DNA from 2 places in the Thalassiella azotivora genome. Region 1 is predicted to be linked to the other one. Evidence: riboswitches for the same ligand, from Rfam matches in the RefSeq annotation. Region 1 holds a riboswitch; the other holds the start of a gene.
What was found. A riboswitch is a leader RNA that binds a small molecule or an ion and turns the genes downstream of it on or off. The one in region 1 is predicted to bind thiamine pyrophosphate.
Positions count from the first base shown of each region.

Region 2: linked by a shared signal. The riboswitch ahead of thiC (phosphomethylpyrimidine synthase ThiC) and the one ahead of ACYVQV_RS11865 (ECF transporter S component) in region 1 are both predicted to bind thiamine pyrophosphate.

Region 1 is NZ_BAAGTX010000015.1:65,027-69,606, forward strand. It holds gene ACYVQV_RS11860 (ABC transporter ATP-binding protein) at 1-816, opposite strand, end outside; gene ACYVQV_RS11865 (ECF transporter S component) at 857-1,708, opposite strand; TPP riboswitch at 1,785-1,890, opposite strand; gene ACYVQV_RS11870 (DUF4235 domain-containing protein) at 2,015-2,302, shown strand; gene ACYVQV_RS11875 (hypothetical protein) at 2,372-2,515, shown strand; gene ACYVQV_RS11880 (aminoacyl-tRNA deacylase) at 2,602-3,072, shown strand; gene ACYVQV_RS11885 (multidrug effflux MFS transporter) at 3,088-4,431, opposite strand.
Region 2 is NZ_BAAGTX010000029.1:29,650-34,229, reverse strand. It holds gene ACYVQV_RS17055 (hypothetical protein) at 1-337, opposite strand, end outside; gene ACYVQV_RS17050 (hypothetical protein) at 334-843, opposite strand; gene ACYVQV_RS17045 (HEAT repeat domain-containing protein) at 1,250-1,885, opposite strand; TPP riboswitch at 1,996-2,108, shown strand; gene thiC (phosphomethylpyrimidine synthase ThiC) at 2,102-3,823, shown strand; gene thiD (bifunctional hydroxymethylpyrimidine kinase/phosphomethylpyrimidine kinase) at 3,806-4,580, opposite strand, start outside.

The DNA of each region.
Region 1 (4,580 bases):
CTCGGCGGCGTGCGGCGCGGCCGGCCGGGTGGGGCCGCCCGGCAGGTGCCCCGGCACCCACACGCCGCGGGCCGCGAGCCGCGCCCCCTCGCGCTGGAGCACGGCCGCAGGGGCGCCGTCGGCCACGACGCCGCCGCCGGGTTCGAGGACGACGACGCGGTCGACGACGTCCCACCAGGTGGCGACGCGGTGCTCGACGAGCACGCAGGTGGCCGACGTCCCGTCGAGCAGCTCGCGGACGGTCCTCGCGAGCGCGCGTCCGGCGTCCGGGTCGAGCATGGACGTCGGCTCGTCGAGGAGCAGGACGTCGGGCCGCAGGGCCAGGACGCCGGCCAGGGCGAGGCGCTGCCGCTGCCCGCCGGACAGCCGCGACGTCGGGTGGTCGCGCGGCAGGTCGAGCCCGACGTCGGCGAGCGCGGCGTCGACCCGGGGCCAGATCCGGTCGGCGGGGACCGCGTGGTTCTCCAGGCCGAAGGCGACGTCGTCCCCGCAGCGGGCGAGCACGGTCTGCGCCTCGGGGTCCTGCAGGAGGAGGCCGGTCCGGGCGCGGCCCACCGCCTCCTCGACGGCCCGCAGCCGTGCCTGGTGGGCGGGGACGCCGTCGAGCAGCACCTCGCCCTCCTGCTGGCCGCTGCCGTCCGGGCCGGGGTCGAGCAGCCCGGCGACGGCGGCGAGGAGGGTGGACTTGCCGGCGCCGCTGGGGCCGAGCAGCAGCACCCGCTCACCGGGGCCGACGTCCAGGTCGACGCCGCGCAGCGCCCACGCCCGGCGGCCGTGGTGCCGCCACCCCCACCCGCGCAGGCTGAGGGTGGTCACGGTCCTCCCGCCGGGGCGTGGGTCATCGTGACGGCGCGGCTCAGACGCGTTCGGCGTCGCGGCCGGAGGCGAGGGGCGCCAGGGCACCGGTCGCCGCCAGGGCGCGGGTCAGGGCCCACGAGCCGATGCCGGCGACGACCACGCCGGAGAGGACCGCCAGGGCGACGTAGACGGTCTTGTAGACGGGCTCGAACTCCGGGTAGTAGACGAAGGTGTCCAGCAGCCCGACGACGACGCCCGCCCCGGCGCCGGCCGCCGCGGCGGCCCAGATCCCGAACCGGCGGTACAGCAGGAGGGCGAGCACGACCTCGGCGCCGAGTCCCTCGAGGAGGCCGTACCAGACCGTCGCGAAGCCCCACTGGTTGCCGACGAGGGCGCTGACGGTGGCGGCGACCACCTCGACGTAGACGGCGGCGCCGGGGCGGCGGATCACGAGCCCACCGAGGACGCCGGGCAGCAGCCAGACGCCGACGCCGATCGCGCTGGCCGGCGGGAACGCGGCGAGCCCGGCCGACAGCGGCTCCCAGCCGATGTTCCAGGCGACGAAGAGGAACCCGCCGGCGACGCCGAGGACGCTGGCGACGACGACGTCGACCACCCGCCAGCGGGGCCGGGTGGTCGACGTCCAGCCGGCGAGCCACAACCCGGCGAGGGCGAGCAGCAGCGCCGCGGGGACGGTGAGGTCGACCAGCGGGGTGCCGAACAGCGTGGGCTCCTGCGGCAGGCCGACCGCCCAGGTGACGGCGCCGGCGACGAGCCCGGCACCGGCGAGCGCGAGCGACAGCGGCCGGAGCCGGTGCCCGCTGGCCGTGGGGTGCTGGCCGTGACCGGCGGCGGTGGTCCGTGCGTCCTGCGTGGTGGGGCTCGACGCGTCGTCCCGGGTGCTGCTCATCGTGTGTCCTCCTGCGCGGTGCGCTCCAGGAGGGGCACCGCGCCCCGGGCCGCGGCGGACGCCGCGGTCGGGTGCGCGGTGGGAGGTCCCGACTCCCTACACCGGTGCTAACCGGATCAGGTTCGAGGGTCTGCGGCTGCCCGCACTCTCAGCGCCCTGGTGGCGCTCCCCTGTCGCTGCGGCCACGGTACACCCGCCGGGGTCGGGGCTCGGACGAGTTGCCGCGCTCCCCGGCGTGCGCGAGCGTGAGGCAGCGCAGTCGACGTCGCCGCCGGACCGGCGGCCCGAGGAGCTGGAGGCCCCGGCGTGAGCAGTGACAGCAGCAAGGTCTGGACGATCATGGGCACCGGCTCGGCCGTGCTCGCCGGCATCGCGGCGAAGAAGGTCATCACGCTGGCGTGGACGAAGGGCACCGGCAACGCACCGCCGGCCAACCCCGAGTCGCCCGACACCTCCTGGAAGGAGGCCCTCGGCTGGGCGCTGTTCTCCGGGGCGCTGGTCGGCGTCGCGCGCATGCTGGCGGCGCGCAAGGCCGCCGACTACTACCGCAAGAGCACCGGCCACCTGCCGAAGGGCCTGGAGCAGGTCGGCTGACCTGCCGCCGCCCGGGGACGCGGCGGGAGGTGGCTGCGGCACCGGCCCGCCGTCTGTGACACTGGGCGCGTGCTGAGGTCGTTGCGCGAACCGGGGACGGGCCGTCCCTCGCCGCTGGCGAGGCTGCTCGCGGTGCTCGTCGTGCTCGGGATGCTGGCGGTGAGCGCACCGGTCGCGATGCCGGTGCTGCGCTGGCTGTCGTCCCTGTTCTGAGGTCGCGCGCAGTGGACGGCGCAGTGGACGGCGGCACGGACGGCCGCGCGGACGGCGGGGCAGCGTCCGGCGAGGACCTCCCACGGGTGAGCCCGCAGGACCGGGCGCTGGCCGCGGTGCGTGCCAGCGGCATCGACCACCGCGTCGTGCGGCACGGCCGGGTGTCGAGCCTGGCCGAGGCGGCCGCCGTCCGGGGCGTCGAGCCGTCGCAGGTGCTCAAGACCATCGTGGTGCGGCGCGCCGCGGACGACTACCTGGTGGTGCTCGTCCCCGGTGACCGGGAGATCGCCTGGCCCAGGCTGCGGGCCCTGCTGGGCGTCAACCGACTGTCGATGCCGGACGCCGAGGACGCGCGCCGGGTCACGGGGTACGAGCGGGGCACCATCACCCCGTTCGGGTCGCTCACGCCGTTGCCGGTGGTCGCGGACGTGCGGGTGCCCCGCGGCGAGGTGTCCCTGGGCGCGGGCGCGCACGGGGTCGCGGTCGTCGCCGACGGGGCGGACGTCGTCACCGCGCTCGGCGCGCAGGTCGCGGACGTCACCGACCCCGCCCGCTGAGCGGTCGCGGGCCGGTCAGTCGTCGATCGCGGGCAGCGTCCAGGGCCGGACGCCGGCGAGCAGCACGACCGAGGCGAGTGCCGTCGTCCCGGCCATGACGAGGCCCATCGGCACCGCGGACGCCGTCCCGAGCACCCCGACGAGGGGCGCGGACGCGGCCGCGACCCCGAACTGGGTGGCCCCCATGATCGCCGCGGCGGTCCCGGCGGACTCGCCGTGCCGGGACAGGGCCAGCGCCGGCGCGTTCGGGAAGGAGTACCCCACCGAGGAGACGGCGACGAACAGCGGGACGAGGAGCAGGGGCAGCGGCGCCTGGAGCGCCGCGAGCACGAGCAGGCCCAGCGACCCGGTGGTGGCGCCGACGACGCCCGCGACGAGCATCTGCTGGGGGGTGAACCGGCGCAGCAGCAGCGGGTTGGTCTGGCTGGCCAGCACGATCCCGAGGGCGTTGGCCCCGAACACCAGCCCGTAGCTCTGCTCGTCGAGGCCGTACACCTCCTGCAGGACGAACGGCGAGCCGGACACGTACGCGAACAGCGTGGCCATCATCAGCCCGCCGACGAGCACGAGCCCCACGAACGGCAGGTCGCGCAGCAGCCGCCGGTAGGTGCGCAGCGTCGCGCCGACCCGGGCGGGCTGCCGGCGGGCCGGGGGCAGGGTCTCGCGCAGCCCGACCGCGGCCAGGCCGACGAGCAGGACGGCGACCGCGGCGAGCACCCAGAAGATCCCCCGCCAGTCGGTGAAGGTCAGCAGGTACCCGCCGAGGCTCGGGGCGAGGACGGGGGCGATGCCGATGACGAGCATCAGGTGCGACAGCAGCGTCGCGGCACGGCGGCCGCTGAACAGGTCCCGGACGACGGCCATCGCCACGACCGACACCGCCGCGCCGGCGAAGCCCTGGAGCACCCGCACCCCGGACAGGACGCCGATGCTCGGGGCGAGCGAGCACGCCACCGACGCCAGGCCGTGGGCGGCGACACCGACGAGCAGCGGCCTGCGCCGACCGACCGCGTCGGACACCGGGCCGATGAGCAGCTGGCCGACGGCCAGCCCGAGCATGATCCCGGTCAGGGTGAACTGGACCGCGGCGTCCGTGGTCCGCAGGTCCGCGGCGACGGCGGGCAGCGCCGGCAGGTACAGGTCGATCGTGAGCGGGCCGAGGGCCACGAGCAGGCCGAGCACCAGGACGAGCTGCAGGTAGCGGCCGCCGGTCGGTGCGGGCTCGGGGCCCGTGCTGGGCGCCACCGCCTCCGGGGCCGGCGCCGGGACCTGCGGCGCGGCGGGGACGACGTCCACGGGGGCGTCGGCGGTCCGGGGCAGGGTCGGCTCGCACGCGGTGGCGTGCGGCGGTGGCGTCACAGGGGTCTCCCGTCAGGTGCTGGGGTGGTCGGTCGGCGCTCCCGGCCCCGTGCGCGCACGCGGGCCCGAAAGCGCAGCAAAATCATCCCACGACGTGTTCCCGGTGCCGAACCGCTTTTCACCCGGCGAGCACGAGGGCCGGCGCACGT
Region 2 (4,580 bases), on a different contig from region 1:
CGAGGTCGCGCGGGAGTGCCCACCGGCTCGTCGGCGTCACCTCAGCGCCGAGGACCCGGACGAGGCACCAGAAGACACCCAACGCGCACCCGCCCTGGATGGCGATGGCGATCTCGTCGAGGGGCGTGCCCCAGGAGTCCAGCAGGAAGAGCCAGTCCAGCAGGAGGAGGACGGCGAGGACGATGCCAGACATGCCCCCCACTGCACCGCGCAGGGCCGCCGCGCCGTAGTTCAGGGCGATGACCCCGTCCCGCGTCGGGTCGACGATCTCCTCCTCGACGACGTCCCGGACCACGGGCATCAACCGGCCGATGAGCCGCAGCTCGACGTACCTCACAGGTCACCACCGGTGGGCGGGACGCCCCTGGACCGGGTCACCTCAGTCCCCTTCGCGCGGGACCGCCGAAGAGCCGCGTCACGCTTTTCGAGCATGGCCGCAACGACCCGGTCGGCTCGCGTCTCGACCCCGATCGCCGCGTTCGCTTTCTGTACGGCGATGGCCAGCGCCGTCCACCCGCCGACCAGCCGGATGGAGATGCCGAAGTACGTGGCCTCGACGTCCGCGACGTCGTGCCACGTCCAGCGACGCCACCCACCCAGGTTCCTGACGCCGACGCCGTCGTCGTCCCACGTGAGCTTCGCCCGCCACAGGGCGACGGTGATCGCCGAGAACACCGCTCCGAAGAAGACGACGGCGGCGTACGCGCCCGCCAGGTCCTCACGACTCGAGGGGGCCTCCCAGTACGCCGGCGCAACGGCCAGACCCACGATCGGCACCATGAGCGCCCCGTAGACGGCCGGGGCGAGGAGCCGCCACAGCAGGTAGGGCCGGGCGACCTGCATCACCAGCCGCCGCAGGGCTGGTCCGACAGCAGCGCCGGGATGGGGGAGGCGCCGGACTCAGCGGGGATTCGCGTCATCGGGCGGTGCCCTGTCGGCGGACGGTCACGGTTCCCTGCGCTTCGCACGCGAGCGTCGTCGCGCGGCCACAGCGACCCCAGCGCCGACAGCGGCAAGAGCCCAGCACGGCACCTCCAGCAGCACCACCTCCGTGACGGTGACCTCATCCACGGCAGAGCCTCCTCGGACAGCACCTGTCGGGGTGCGCACGTGACCGCGCCTAGCGCTCGGCCCGCATCGTCCCAGCCGAGGCCGTCGCCACCGACCATTTCGTCACGGCAGTACCCGGTTGCGCGCGCGAGGCGACCTCCGATGGCGGACCCGGAGGCCAGCTTCGCGAGGAGAGCGTTCAACTCGTCAGGCGACGGATCGCGGCCTTGGCGACTCGGCGGATATCCGCGTCGGGGTCGTGGGCGTACGCCTGCACCAATGCCCGGTGCTCGCGCGACCGCGACAGCCCCAGTCCCTCCAGGGCGACCCACCGGAGCGCCGGCGTGCTCACCAGCAGCTCGGCGATGACTGGTGGGGCTTCCGGTGCCCCGGACCTGGCGGCGACCGTGACCCAGAATGCCCGCAGGTCCTCGGGATGGTGAGCGCTGCTCAGCCCCTCGTCCTCCAACCACGGTCGCACCGCGGCCCAGTGCTCCGGTCGCGGACGACGTTCCACGAGCTGCGGGAGGAAGGTGCCGAAGCCCAGCGCCACCGGGTCCCCGTACGACCGCCCGACGCCCGACGACGTCAGGCGGTCGTACAGCTCGCTCGCCTCAGCCAGGAAGTCGTCGTACAGCACGGCCGGACCCACCGGTCTGATGCCCGCGTACCAGGCGACCCACAGGCGGTGCTCCAGAGGAGTGATCGCCCGCCACCACTGGCGGACGAGCTGGTGGGCGGCGGCGCAGCCGGGGAACACGGCGGGCGTCACACCCCAGTCGGGCACCACGCACCCCTGCCGCTCCAAGCGCTGCGACAGCTCGTCGAGGTCCATGCGCCCCATGCTGTCACTGCGGCAGGTCGCCACGGGCTCGACACCAGGCGCTGACGAACCGTCCGCGGCGCAGGGGGTTTCGGCCACCCGTCCGGTCTGACTAGGGTGGTGCGCGTCACCGCGGGAGCCCGGACGACCGGGCTGAGAGGTCGGCTGTGACGGCCGGCGACCGCTCGAACCTGATCCGGATCATTCCGGCGTAGGGAGGGACCGTCGATGACGGCTGCGCGTACCCAGGACCTGCTCACCACCCCCGGCACCGACGGCACGGACGTACCGCGTCCCGTCGGCAGCCACAAGACCTACCTCGCACCGCCTCCGGGCAGCGCCCGGCCCGACCTGCGGGTCCCCGCCCGCGAGGTCGTCCTCACCACCGGCGACAGCGTCGTCCTGTACGACACCAGCGGCCCGTGGACCGACCCGAACGCGTCCCCGAACGCGCGCACCGGCCTGCCGGCGCTGCGCGCGACGTGGGTCCGCGACCGGGGCGACGTCGAGGTGACCGGCCAGACCGACGGTCGGGACCTGCTGCGCGGCAACGGGTCCGGCGCCGTCACGCAGCTCGCGTACGCCCGCCGGGGCGAGGTCACCGCGGAGATGGAGTTCGTCGCCGTCCGCGAGGGCTGCAGCCCCGAGCACGTGCGCGACCAGGTCGCCCGCGGCCGCGCCGTGATCCCCGCGAACGTCAACCACCCCGAGTCCGAGCCGATGGTCATCGGCCGCGAGTTCCTCGTGAAGGTCAACGCCAACATCGGCAACTCCGCCGTCACCTCCTCCATCGAGGAGGAGGTCGAGAAGATGGTGTGGGCCACCCGCTGGGGCGCCGACACCGTGATGGACCTGTCCACCGGCAAGGACATCCACACCACCCGCGAGTGGGTCATCCGCAACAGCCCCGTGCCCGTCGGCACCGTCCCGATCTACCAGGCGCTCGAGAAGGTCGGCGGCAAGGCCGAGGAGCTGTCCTGGGAGGTGTACCGCGACACCGTGGTCGAGCAGTGCGAGCAGGGCGTCGACTACATGACGGTGCACGCCGGCGTCCTGCAGGCGTACGTGCCGCTGACCGCCCGGCGCCGCACCGGGATCGTGTCCCGCGGCGGCTCGATCATGGCCGCGTGGATGCTCGCGCACGGGCAGGAGAGCTTCCTCTACACGCGGTTCGCCGAGCTGTGCGAGATCCTGCGCGCCTACGACGTGACGTTCTCCCTCGGCGACGGCCTGCGGCCCGGGTCCATCGCCGACGCCAACGACGACGCCCAGCTCTCCGAGCTGCGCACCCTCGGCGAGCTGACCCGCGTCGCCCGCGAGCACGACGTCCAGGTGATGGTCGAGGGCCCCGGCCACGTGCCCATGCACCTGGTCAAGGAGAACGTCGACCTGCAGCAGGACCTGTGCGACGGCGCGCCGTTCTACACGCTCGGCCCGCTCACCACGGACGTCGCACCCGCCTACGACCACATCACCTCGGCGATCGGCGCCGCGATGATCGCCTGGCACGGGACGGCGATGCTCTGCTACGTCACGCCGAAGGAGCACCTCGGCCTGCCGAACCGGGACGACGTCAAGGCCGGCGTCATCGCCTACAAGATCGCCGCGCACGCCGCGGACCTCGCCAAGGGTCACCCCGGAGCGCAGGCGTGGGACGACGCCCTGTCCGACGCGCGGTTCGACTTCCGCTGGACCGACCAGTTCAACCTGTCGCTCGACCCGGTGACCGCACAGGAGTACCACGACGAGACGCTGCCCGCCGAGCCGGCGAAGTCCGCGCACTTCTGCTCCATGTGCGGGCCGCACTTCTGCTCCATGCGGATCTCCCGCGACCTGCGGGCCCAGCACGCCGAGGCGCGCGGCGACGGCGACCGCACCGACGCCACGACGGGCGCCACGGCAGCCGTCGGGCTGCCGACCCCGGCGCTGCGCTCAGACGCCGGCCGGTGAGGTGACGACCACCTCGTCACGGTGCGCCGCGGTGACCGTGACGAGGTGGTCGACCGGGCCGTGCCCCGCACCCAGCCGCCACCCGGCCGCCGACGTCACCGCCGCGTGCAGGTACGTGCGGGCCCGGACCACCGCCTCCAGCAGCGGCGCCCCGCGGGCCAGCCACGCCGCGACCGACGCGCTGAACGTGCACCCCGTCCCGTGGTCGTTGCGGGTCGGCACCCGCGGGCCGTCGAGCAGGTGCACCGACCGCCCGTCCCACAGCACGTCCACGGCCCGCAGCGCCGCCAGCCCCCCGTCACGGCCCGCCGGGTGGCCGCCGGTCACGACGACCGCGCCACCGCCGAGCCGGCCCAGCTCGCGGGCGGCGTCCGCGACGTCGGTGACGTCACCGACGTCCACGCCGAGCAGGACGGCGGCCTCGTGCAGGTTCGGCGTGACCAGGTCCGCGTGCGGCAGGAGCCCCGTGCGGTAGAGCGACTCGGCCCGCCGCTCCAGCAACCGGTCACCGGACGTCGCCACCATCACCGGGTCGACCACCAGGTGCGGCAACCGCCCCCGGGCGGCCAGGTCCGCGACCGCCTCGACGACCTCGGCGGTGGCCAGCATCCCGGTCTTCACCGCCGCGACCGGCAGGTCCGCGAGCACCGACTCGACCTGCTGCACGACGACGTCCACCGGGACCACGTGCACGCCGTCCACCCCGAGGGTGTTCTGCGCGGTCACGGCCGTCAGCGCCGTCGTCCCCAGCACCCCC